4 regions of the Micromonospora sp. AMSO1212t genome follow, and region 2 is predicted to be linked to each of the others. Evidence: riboswitches for the same ligand, from Rfam matches in the RefSeq annotation. Region 2 holds a riboswitch; each other region holds the start of a gene.
What was found. A riboswitch is a leader RNA that binds a small molecule or an ion and turns the genes downstream of it on or off. The one in region 2 is predicted to bind cyclic di-AMP.

Region 1 (2,166 bases), on a different contig from region 2:
TGACGCCGCGCCCGGGGCACCGCCGTCACCGGCGGAGCCCCGGACCACGACCTCAGCCGGGACGGCCGTAGCTGTTGATGTCGCCGTCGTCGACCCGCTTCATCGTGATGGGCTTGCCGGACTGGGAGGCGTGCACCACCCAGCCGTCGCCCACGTACATCGCCACGTGGTGCAGGTCGCTGTAGTAGAAGACCAGGTCACCGGCGCGCAGCTCGGCGCGGCTGACCCGCTTCGTCACGCCGTGCTGCTGGCGCGCGCTGTGCGGCAGCGAGACGCCGCCCTTGGCCCACGCGGCCATGGTGAGGCCCGAGCAGTCGAAGTGGTCCGGTCCGGCCGCGCCCCAGACGTAGATCTTGCCGATCTGGGCGCAGGCGAACTTGACCGCCGCCCCGGCCGGGCCGCCGGGGTAGCCGGCCGGGCACGGCGCCGGGCGCAGCGGGCCGCCGCCACCCTTGCCGTACACCTTGAGCCGCAGCTTCTCCAGCTTGGCGATCTCGGCGTCGATCTGCTTCTTCTTCGCCGCGAGCTGGGCCTCGGTACGCGCCAGACCGGCGATCATCTCGTCCAGCGGCTTCTTCTTCGCCGCCAGCTCGTCGCGCAGCGCGGCGACGGAGCGCACCTGCTCGTGCTGGCGGTGCGCGAAGCGGTCGAGCAGTTCCAGGCCGTTGACCAGATCGCCGGGTGAGCGGCTGCCGAGCAGCGCGTTGACTGTGGAGAGGTTGTCGCCCTTGTAGGCGTCGGCGGCGAGCCCGCCGACCTGGCCGAGCGCGGCGTCCACCCGGGCCTGGAGGGGTGCGATCTGCCGGCCGAGCGCGTCGGCCTGCTTGCGCCGCGCGGCGAGCTGCCCGCGTACGGCGTTGACCTGTTCGATGACCGGTTCGAGCTTGTTCCAGTCGCGGTCGATCTGGGCCTCGATCTCGGCGACCGAGGGTTCGGCGTGTGCCGCCGTGGTGCCGCCGGTCAGGACGACGGCGGTGCCGACCAGGGCGGCGAGGGCGGTGGTGAAGCGGGACCAGCGGGTACGCGGCACAGCCGTGGACCGGTCGACCGACCGGTTCGACGACGGCCGCTGGGCATGGAGTGCCACCGGGCGTCCGTACTCCTTCTTCCGTACCGCCTACCGGGTTAGCTGACGGATTCGGGCGGGAAGGGAGCCGCCCTACCGCATCGCTGCGGATTCACCCCAGGTACCTGGTTCCCCGGCTCGCCCGAAGGCGACTCGGCGGTGTCGGACCGTCACCGACCGGGTTGGACGGTGAGACGTGCGGCCGACGATTCACCAGAGTAGGGACCACCGTTATCGATCCGCAACTTCCAGCGCCGTGACACTCCGTACGCGATGAGGTGCCGCACCCGCGCGGAGGTGAAATTTTCTTTCAGGGCTGATTACCCACTGGAAAGGTATTGACCCTCACGGGTGTGCGGAGTGAGGGTGGAAACGCAGTGACCCCCATCCCTGTCCAGGAGGTTCGATGCACCTCTCCGCCCCGCCGTCTGGCAGACGGATACTGCTCGCCGCCGCCGTGGCCACGGCCACCGCGCTGGCGACGACCGGCCCGGTGACCGCCGCGCCGGACACGTCCGCGCCCGCGAGCGACCGGCAACAACAATACGCCGCCGCAGCAGCCGAGTACGGCGTACCGCAGAACGTGCTGCTCGGTGTCTCCTATCTGGAGTCCCGCTGGGACACGCACACCGGGCAGCCCAGCACCAGCGGCGGCTACGGCCCGATGCACCTGACCGACGCCGCGCACATCCTCGCCGTGCCGGGCAGCGCCCACGTCGACGAGGACGAGGACCCGCGCGGCGACGACGCCCGCCCGCTCAAGCTCGATCCGGCCACGGCCGCCGCACCGAAGCGGGAGACCCCGCTGCCGCCCGCCTCGCTCCAGACGCTCGACGCCGCCGCCGCGCTGACCGGGCTCGACGCGGGGACGCTGCGCACCGACCCGGCCGCGAACATCCGCGGTGGCGCGGCGCTGCTGGCGTCGTACCAGAAGGCTCTGGGTGGGCCGGTCGGTGCCGGCACCGACCCGGCGGCCTGGTACGCCGCGGTGGCCCAGTACTCCGGCGCGGACACCTCGGACGCGGCAGCGGCTTTCGCCGACGAGGTGTACGACCAGCTCGGCCAGGGCGCCAGCCGGACCACCGACGACGGCCAGCGGG
Region 2 (2,166 bases):
TCTGGAGCGACCAGTCGCACGCCTTGCCCTTGGGGTGCTCCCACGGCCCGCCGGACCGGTAGCAGCCCACGAAGCGCTTGAAGCCCGCGCGCCGGACCTCCTTGTACGCGTGCAGCGTGCGCGGGGTGACGCAGCCCGAGGTGGTCGGGTCGTCCTCGCTGCACGACTCGGCCTTCCATCCGCCGTCGGCGGTGCGGCCGGGGGCGATCTTGGCGACCGGTGAGGTGGCGGAGACCAGGCCGCCGGTGAAGCCGAGACCGCCGACGAGCTTCAGCGCGCGCTCGGCCTGCACCTTCTCGCGCTCCATCGCGTTCTTCTGCTTCTCCTGCTCGCGCACCTCGGCGTCGAGCGCGATCTTGGCCTGCTCGGCGCGGGTCTTGACCGCGTTGATGGCGGCCAGGCGCTGCGCGTTGAGGAGGTTCAGCTCGTCCAGGGCGTTGACCCGGCGGACGAACGAGTCGGGCGAGTTGCTCTCCAGCAGCATCGCCATGGCGCCCATCCGGCCGGTCCGGTAGGACTGGGCGGCGAGCTGGTTGACCTGAGGGCTGAGCGCTTCGAGTTCGGCCTGTGCCGTCTTCACCTCGGCCGCCAGCCGCCGCTGGCGGTCCTGCGACTTGGCGAGCTTCGCCTTGGCCTGGAGGAAGTTCCGGTTGGCGGCGTCGATCGCCTCGGTGATGAGTGGCGGTTCGCCGTCCTCCTCGTGTCCCGAGGGAGTGCCGGGGGCCGCCGCGGTGGGGGCCGCGGTCGCCGGGGTCGGCCCGGCCAGCACGGCCAGCGAGGCCAGCACGGCCACCACGGGTGTCAGCCAGCGGCGCAGGGGTGCCGTCACAGTGTTCCCTTCCGTCGGCCGCCGACCGGGTTAGCTGACGGGTTCGGGACGGAAGTGGCCCCTACCGCTGTTGCGGATTCACCCCATGTACCTGGTTCCCCGGCTCGCCCGCGGGCGATTGGGCGGCGGCACCGCTGGCGCCGGTGCGCGCCTTCGGCGGTGACCGGCAGCGAGGTTACCTGACAGCACTCCTGAGGATCTACGTCCGGAAGCCGACCAATAGCGAGATTTCGCCGTGGCGCACCGTGACCAGCGTCGCGTTTGAAATCGATGGTCACGCTGCGGAGTGTCACCATGCGGCCTCCGTACTCTTCCCGCCGCCGAGCGCCTCCAGCGCGTCGTCCCGTCCGGCCGGCGGTCGGGCCGCGGGCGCCGCCGGCTCCGCGCCGCGCGAGCGCCGTCCGGCGGTCGTCACGATCGCGGCCAGTCCGGTCGTCAGCGGTACGGCGGCGATCAGGCCGAGCGTGGCCACCGCGCTGCGGACGATCTCCTGGGCGAGGAACTCGCTCGTCAGGATCTCGCTCACCGGGCGGGAGTCCGCGACCAGTAGGAGCAGCAGCGGCAGCGAGGCACCCGCGTACGCCAGCACGATGGTGTTGACGGTGGACGCGATGTGGGCCCGGCCGACCCGGGTGGCCGCCCGGTAGAGCTGCCGCCGGGACAGCCCCGGGTTGGCGTGCGCCAGTTCGGTGACGGTGGCCGCCTGGGTGACTGTGACGTCGTCCAGCACGCCCAGCGAGCCGATGATGATGCCGGCCAGCAGCAGGCCGTGCAGGTCCACGTCGCCCTGGAACATGGACAGCGTGGTGGCGTCCTCGCTGCCGAATCCGGTCAGGTGGGTGGCGGACGTGGCGAGCAGGCCGAGCACGCCGGTGACCACCAGGCTGCCGAGCGTGCCGAGCACCGCCACCGACGTCTGCGCCGTGATCCCGTGGGTCAGGTAGAGCACCACGAACATGATCAACGCGGCGCCCACGATCGCCACCAGCAGCGGGGGCTGGCCGGCGCCGATGCCCGGCAGCACGAAGCCGAGCAGGATGGCGAAGCTGGCCACCAGGCCGCCGAGCGCGGCGAGCCCGCGCCAGCGGCCGAACGCCACGATCGCGGCGGCGAAGAGCACCATCAGCCAGATCAGCGGCGTACCGCGCTGGTGTTCGGCGATGTTGTAGGACTTCACCGCCGGATCGGCGGGGTCGGTCAGCTCGACCAGGACGACCTCGTCGCCGACCGCGACCCGGGGCGCGCCCGGCCCGGCCGGGATCGGCGTCTCGACCTGCCGGCCCGCGTCCGGGCCCTGCTCGGCGGTGACGGTCACCGTGCCGCAGGGCCCACCTCCA
Region 3 (2,166 bases), on a different contig from region 2:
GACACGCGAGACCGAACCCACCGAGCCGGCGCCCCACCAGCCCGTCGATCTTGCAGTTACGGCCCGCGGGATGCCCGGATTGCCCGTTGCAACGGGGCCACAACTACAAGATCAGCGGGGCGGGCGGGCGGGACTCAGGCGGAGTAGCCGCGCGTGGAGACCCAGTGTGCCAGGTCGATCGTGGTGACCCAGTACGAGGGCAGCGACGGGTCGGCCGAGTCGGCGATGCGTACGGCCCGGCCGTCGTTCTTGTAGCCGACCACCGCGACGTAGTGGCCGCCCGGGAACGAGTGCCAGCCGCCGTTGGTGTCGGTGGCGGTACCGGCGACGTTCGCGACGACCCCACGGCCGTTGTTGATCGCCTCGACCACGTCGGCCTGGAGCCGGTCCATCTGGGCCGGGGTGGCAGTGCCGGGAATCATGCGGGTCCGGTACGGGTTGCCCTTGACCTGCTGGTTGAGCACCCGGGTGGTGTCCTCGGCCGAGTTGGTGCCCATCTCGGTGGTGCCGAGAGGGCCGGCGAGCGCGTCCTGGCTGCGCTCGATGCCGGCGGCGCTGAGCGCGTTGCGCACGGCAGCCGGACCGCAGTAGAAGTAGTTGATCTGCGCCTGGTAGTCGTAGTCGAGCGACTTGCTCGACGGCGGCTTCGGCTTGGCCTTCGCCGTGGTGTCCGGGTCGGCCGCCTTCTTCGACGGGGAGGCGCTCGGCGACGCGCTGGGCGCGGCGGAGGCGCTGGGCGACGCCTGCGGCACGGCGATACGGGCCTCGCCGCGGCTGGCGGGCTGCTCGCCGAGGCGGGCGGCGCCGAGATCGGCGACCGCCGCGGTGTTCTCCTGGACCGGGGCGTCGTCACCGGCGGCGGCGACGGTGCCGGCACCGGCGGCCAGCACGAGCGCGGCGGCCGATCCGGCGATGATCTGGTACGGGCGTTCGGTGACGATCCGTCGCAGCTGACGCTTCAGGTGGTGCTTCACGAAATCCTCCACGGGGCGTGAGCGGCACACGCCGGCCCGGCACGCGGAGGAGCTCACACGTGCTGGCGGGGCCGGATGGCCGGGGGATCGGGAACGCCCGTGATGCCGGGCGCCCAGGGGGCGGTTGCCGGTCGCGCGTCAGGCGAGCGCGGGCACCGCGGTGCCGTGGAGGCGGGGGGACGATCGAGGGGTGGGCAAGAGGGGTAACTCCTTCCGTGGCCGCCGACCGGGTTAGCTGACGGATTCGGGCGGGAAGTACGCCCTACCGCGGGCCGTAGGCTCGCGGATTCACCCCGATGTTGCTCATGGGTCCCCGGTTCGTGGAACTCGATTAGGCGGGTCGGTGCGGCGTCGCCGTCGGCGATCGATTACCGCATCGGACGCGCCGACACTACCGGTGGGTATGTCCCATGCCAAGCGCTCCCACCTGCGTAAACGTGATCCGCGGTAACAGATTTCGGAACACCCGGTTACTGACTTCACTCAATGGGACAAGCAGTTTCGACGGCGCCCGACGGCGGAAACAGGACAGACGGCGAGCAGCCGACCGGCAATTGCGCGACTCGATGACCCGTTCTGTGCCCCGCGCCCGATTCGGTGACCCGGGTGACCGGGCTCACCATATTCCGGGTAACGATTCGGTCGAGACGAGGCGTGTCAGCCGACCCGGGCCGGGCGCCACCGCGCGTTCCGGACCGCAGCGGGCACCGGCAGGGCGCTCGTCGTCGCACTCCGGTACGGCAGAGCGGGCCGCAGGGCCATGGTTGCCGCGTACGCCTCGGCGGCGAGCGTCCGGGCGGCCTCGGCGGCCAGTTCCGCGTCCCGCCAGGCCGTCCGTTCCCGCGCGGCGGCGCGCTCCCATCCGGCCCGGCGCCCGTCCCTGACCGTGCGGGCCAGCACGATCTCCTGCTCGGCCGGGTGCCGGCGCGGATCCCACCCGTTGCGGTGCGCCAGCACGTCGGCGAGCTGACGGGCGGTCAGGTCGCCCCGCCAGTGCGCCGACATGGCGGCGTGGTGCAGCCAGCGCTCCCGGGCCGCGTACTCGCCCGGGGTGCGCGGGGTGCGCGGGGCGCCCAGCGCGGCGGCGCCGGCCAGGCGGCGGGCGGCGCTGTCCGCCTCGTCGTACGCGGTCCAGGCCCGGTCCGCCTCGTCCTGCGCGGCAATCCACTGCTCCCGGCGGCGACGGGCCGTC
Region 4 (2,166 bases), on a different contig from region 2:
GCCAGATCTGCTTGAACCAGATCACGTAGAGCACGGCGAGCGGGTCGGCGTTGCGCACGAAGTACGCGGCCAGGTTGTTGCCGTACGTCCGGTCGCCGCCGGTGGCCACGCCGCCGAAGCCGCTCTTCTGCGCGGCGAAGTCGCAGGCTCGCCCCTTCGGGTGCTCACCCGAGCCGCTGGGCCGGTGGCACGAGACGTACCGGGTGAAGCCCGCCGCCTTGGCCTGTTGCAGCGCGTGCAGCGTGCGCGGCGTGATGCAGCCGTTCGCCGGGGTCGGGTCGTTGACGCTGCACGACTCCGACGGCCAGGAGCCGTCCGAGTTGCGCGGCGCGGGCTTCGCGTTCTTGCTGGAGGTGCCCTGGACGCTGCCGCCGCTGCTGCTGCTGCTGCTGCTGCGCGAGGCACGGTCGTTGGCGACCTCCAGGGCGCGCTCGGCCTGCTCCTTGCGCTTGCCCATCACCGCCACCTGCTTGCGCTGCTCGCGGATCTCGCCGTCGAGCTGGGCGCGGGTGCGGGTGGCCTCGTCCCGGGTGGTGATCAGGTCGCGCAGCGTACGGTCCTCGTGCGCGGCGACCTGCTCCAGCGCGGCGGCCCGGTCCATGAAGCCCTCCGGGCTGCTGCTGCCGAGCAGCGCCCCGGCGGTGCCCAGGCGGCCGTTGCGGTACGCCACAGCGGCGATCTCGCCGACCTTGGCGTCCCGGACGGCCAGCTCGGCGCCGACCGTCTTGAGTTGTTCGTTGAGTTGCTTCTGGCGGCTCACCGACCGGTTCAGCGCGGCCTTCGCCTCCAGCCAGCCCTTGCTGGCCGCGTCGAGCTGTGCGCGCAGTTCGGGGGTGCCGCCCTCGTCGTCGCCGGGCGCGGCGGCGAGCAGGCCGGTCGCCGGCGCCGCCGAGGCGGGGGAGACCGGAACGGTCGCGACGCCGAGGGTCAGCGTCGCGACGAGCAGGGCCGCCAACCGGGCGGCCGTCCGTCGTACAGGTGCCACTGGGGGCATTCACACGTCCTTCCGTCAACGCCGACCGGGTTAGCTGACGGGTTCGGGACGGAAGATCCCTACCGCTGACGCGGATGCACCCCACGTACGTGGTTCCCCGGCTCGTCCCTGCGGACGATTAGGCGACGGCCGCCCCACCGGGGCCGGTGGCGCCCGCGGGTGCGGCCGCGACCGAGACTACCGGCGCTGCCCGGGCACGGCTCCGTGGAGTAGTGCCACTAGGCGGGGCAAAACCGGCATAAGACTACAATAGCCACAGTGATTTAAGTGTGTCCTAATCACCACTCGGTCTGTCCGCACACTCCGGCCGACGCTCCGGGTTCGACCTGCAACGTGGCGTGATCGATGGAGAAGTCCTCGTGCAGGGCCGCCCGCGCGGCGGCCAGGACCCCGGCCGGGTCCACGCCCGGGTCGGTGGTCAGGTGCGCCGAGGCCACCTCCATGCCGGAGGTGAGCGTCCAGACGTGCAGGTCGTGCACCTCGGCCACGCCGGGCACGGCGGCCAGCCGGTCGTGCACGGCGGTCACCTGGAGGTGTTCCGGCGCGGCCTGCACCAGGATGCGCAGCGCGGCCCGGCCGAGCCGCCAGGTGCGCGGCAGGATGAACAGGCCGATGCCGACGGCGACGAGCGGGTCCGCCCACCACCAGTCGGTCACCGTGATGACCAGCGCGGCGGCGATCACGCCGAGCGAGCCGAGCAGGTCGCCGAGCACCTCCAGGTACGCCCCGCGCAGGTTGATGCTCTCCTTCGACCCGGCGCGCAGCAGCGCGAACGCCACGATGTTGGCGAGCAGGCCGAGCACCGCCACCACGAGCATCGGGCCGGCCAGCACCTCCGGCGGCTCGCCGAAGCGGCGTACCGCCTCGACCAGGACGTAGATCGCGACGGCGCCGAGCAGCACGGCGTTGGCGAGGGCGGCGAGCACCTCCAGCCGGTAGAGCCCGAACGTGCGCTGCGGGTCGGTGCCGGCGCGCCGGGTGGCGGTGATCGCCGCGAGGGCCATGCCGATGCCGAGGACGTCGGTGAACATGTGCCCGGCGTCGGAGAGCAGCGCCAGCGAGCCGGTCGTGAAGGCGGCCACCGCCTCGACCACCATCAGGGCGGCGAGCAGCGCGAACGCGGCCCAGAGGCGGCCGCGGTGGCGGTGTGCCGCGTTGGCCACCGCGCCGCT

Region 1: it holds a riboswitch for cyclic di-AMP, as region 2 does, so the genes downstream of both, F8279_RS22665 (NlpC/P60 family protein) here and F8279_RS06190 (hypothetical protein) in region 2, are expected to answer to the same signal.
Region 3: it holds a riboswitch for cyclic di-AMP, as region 2 does, so the genes downstream of both, F8279_RS02355 (C39 family peptidase) here and F8279_RS06190 (hypothetical protein) in region 2, are expected to answer to the same signal.
Region 4: it holds a riboswitch for cyclic di-AMP, as region 2 does, so the genes downstream of both, F8279_RS19470 (hypothetical protein) here and F8279_RS06190 (hypothetical protein) in region 2, are expected to answer to the same signal.

What each region holds. Positions count from the first base shown of each region.
Region 1 is NZ_WBKS01000107.1:8,880-11,045, reverse strand. Features, by position in the region: gene dcd (dCTP deaminase) at 1-3, shown strand, start outside; gene F8279_RS22665 (NlpC/P60 family protein) at 53-1,087, opposite strand; cyclic di-AMP (ydaO/yuaA leader) riboswitch at 1,101-1,235, opposite strand; gene F8279_RS22660 (N-acetylmuramoyl-L-alanine amidase) at 1,473-2,166, shown strand, end outside.
Region 2 is NZ_WBKS01000013.1:50,919-53,084, reverse strand. Features, by position in the region: gene F8279_RS06190 (hypothetical protein) at 1-829, opposite strand, end outside; cyclic di-AMP (ydaO/yuaA leader) riboswitch at 833-964, opposite strand; gene F8279_RS06185 (YibE/F family protein) at 1,119-2,166, opposite strand, start outside.
Region 3 is NZ_WBKS01000004.1:109,633-111,798, forward strand. Features, by position in the region: gene F8279_RS02355 (C39 family peptidase) at 135-986, opposite strand; cyclic di-AMP (ydaO/yuaA leader) riboswitch at 1,180-1,322, opposite strand; gene F8279_RS02360 (hypothetical protein) at 1,632-2,166, opposite strand, start outside.
Region 4 is NZ_WBKS01000079.1:12,463-14,628, reverse strand. Features, by position in the region: gene F8279_RS19470 (hypothetical protein) at 1-994, opposite strand, end outside; cyclic di-AMP (ydaO/yuaA leader) riboswitch at 999-1,129, opposite strand; gene F8279_RS19465 (cation diffusion facilitator family transporter) at 1,273-2,166, opposite strand, start outside.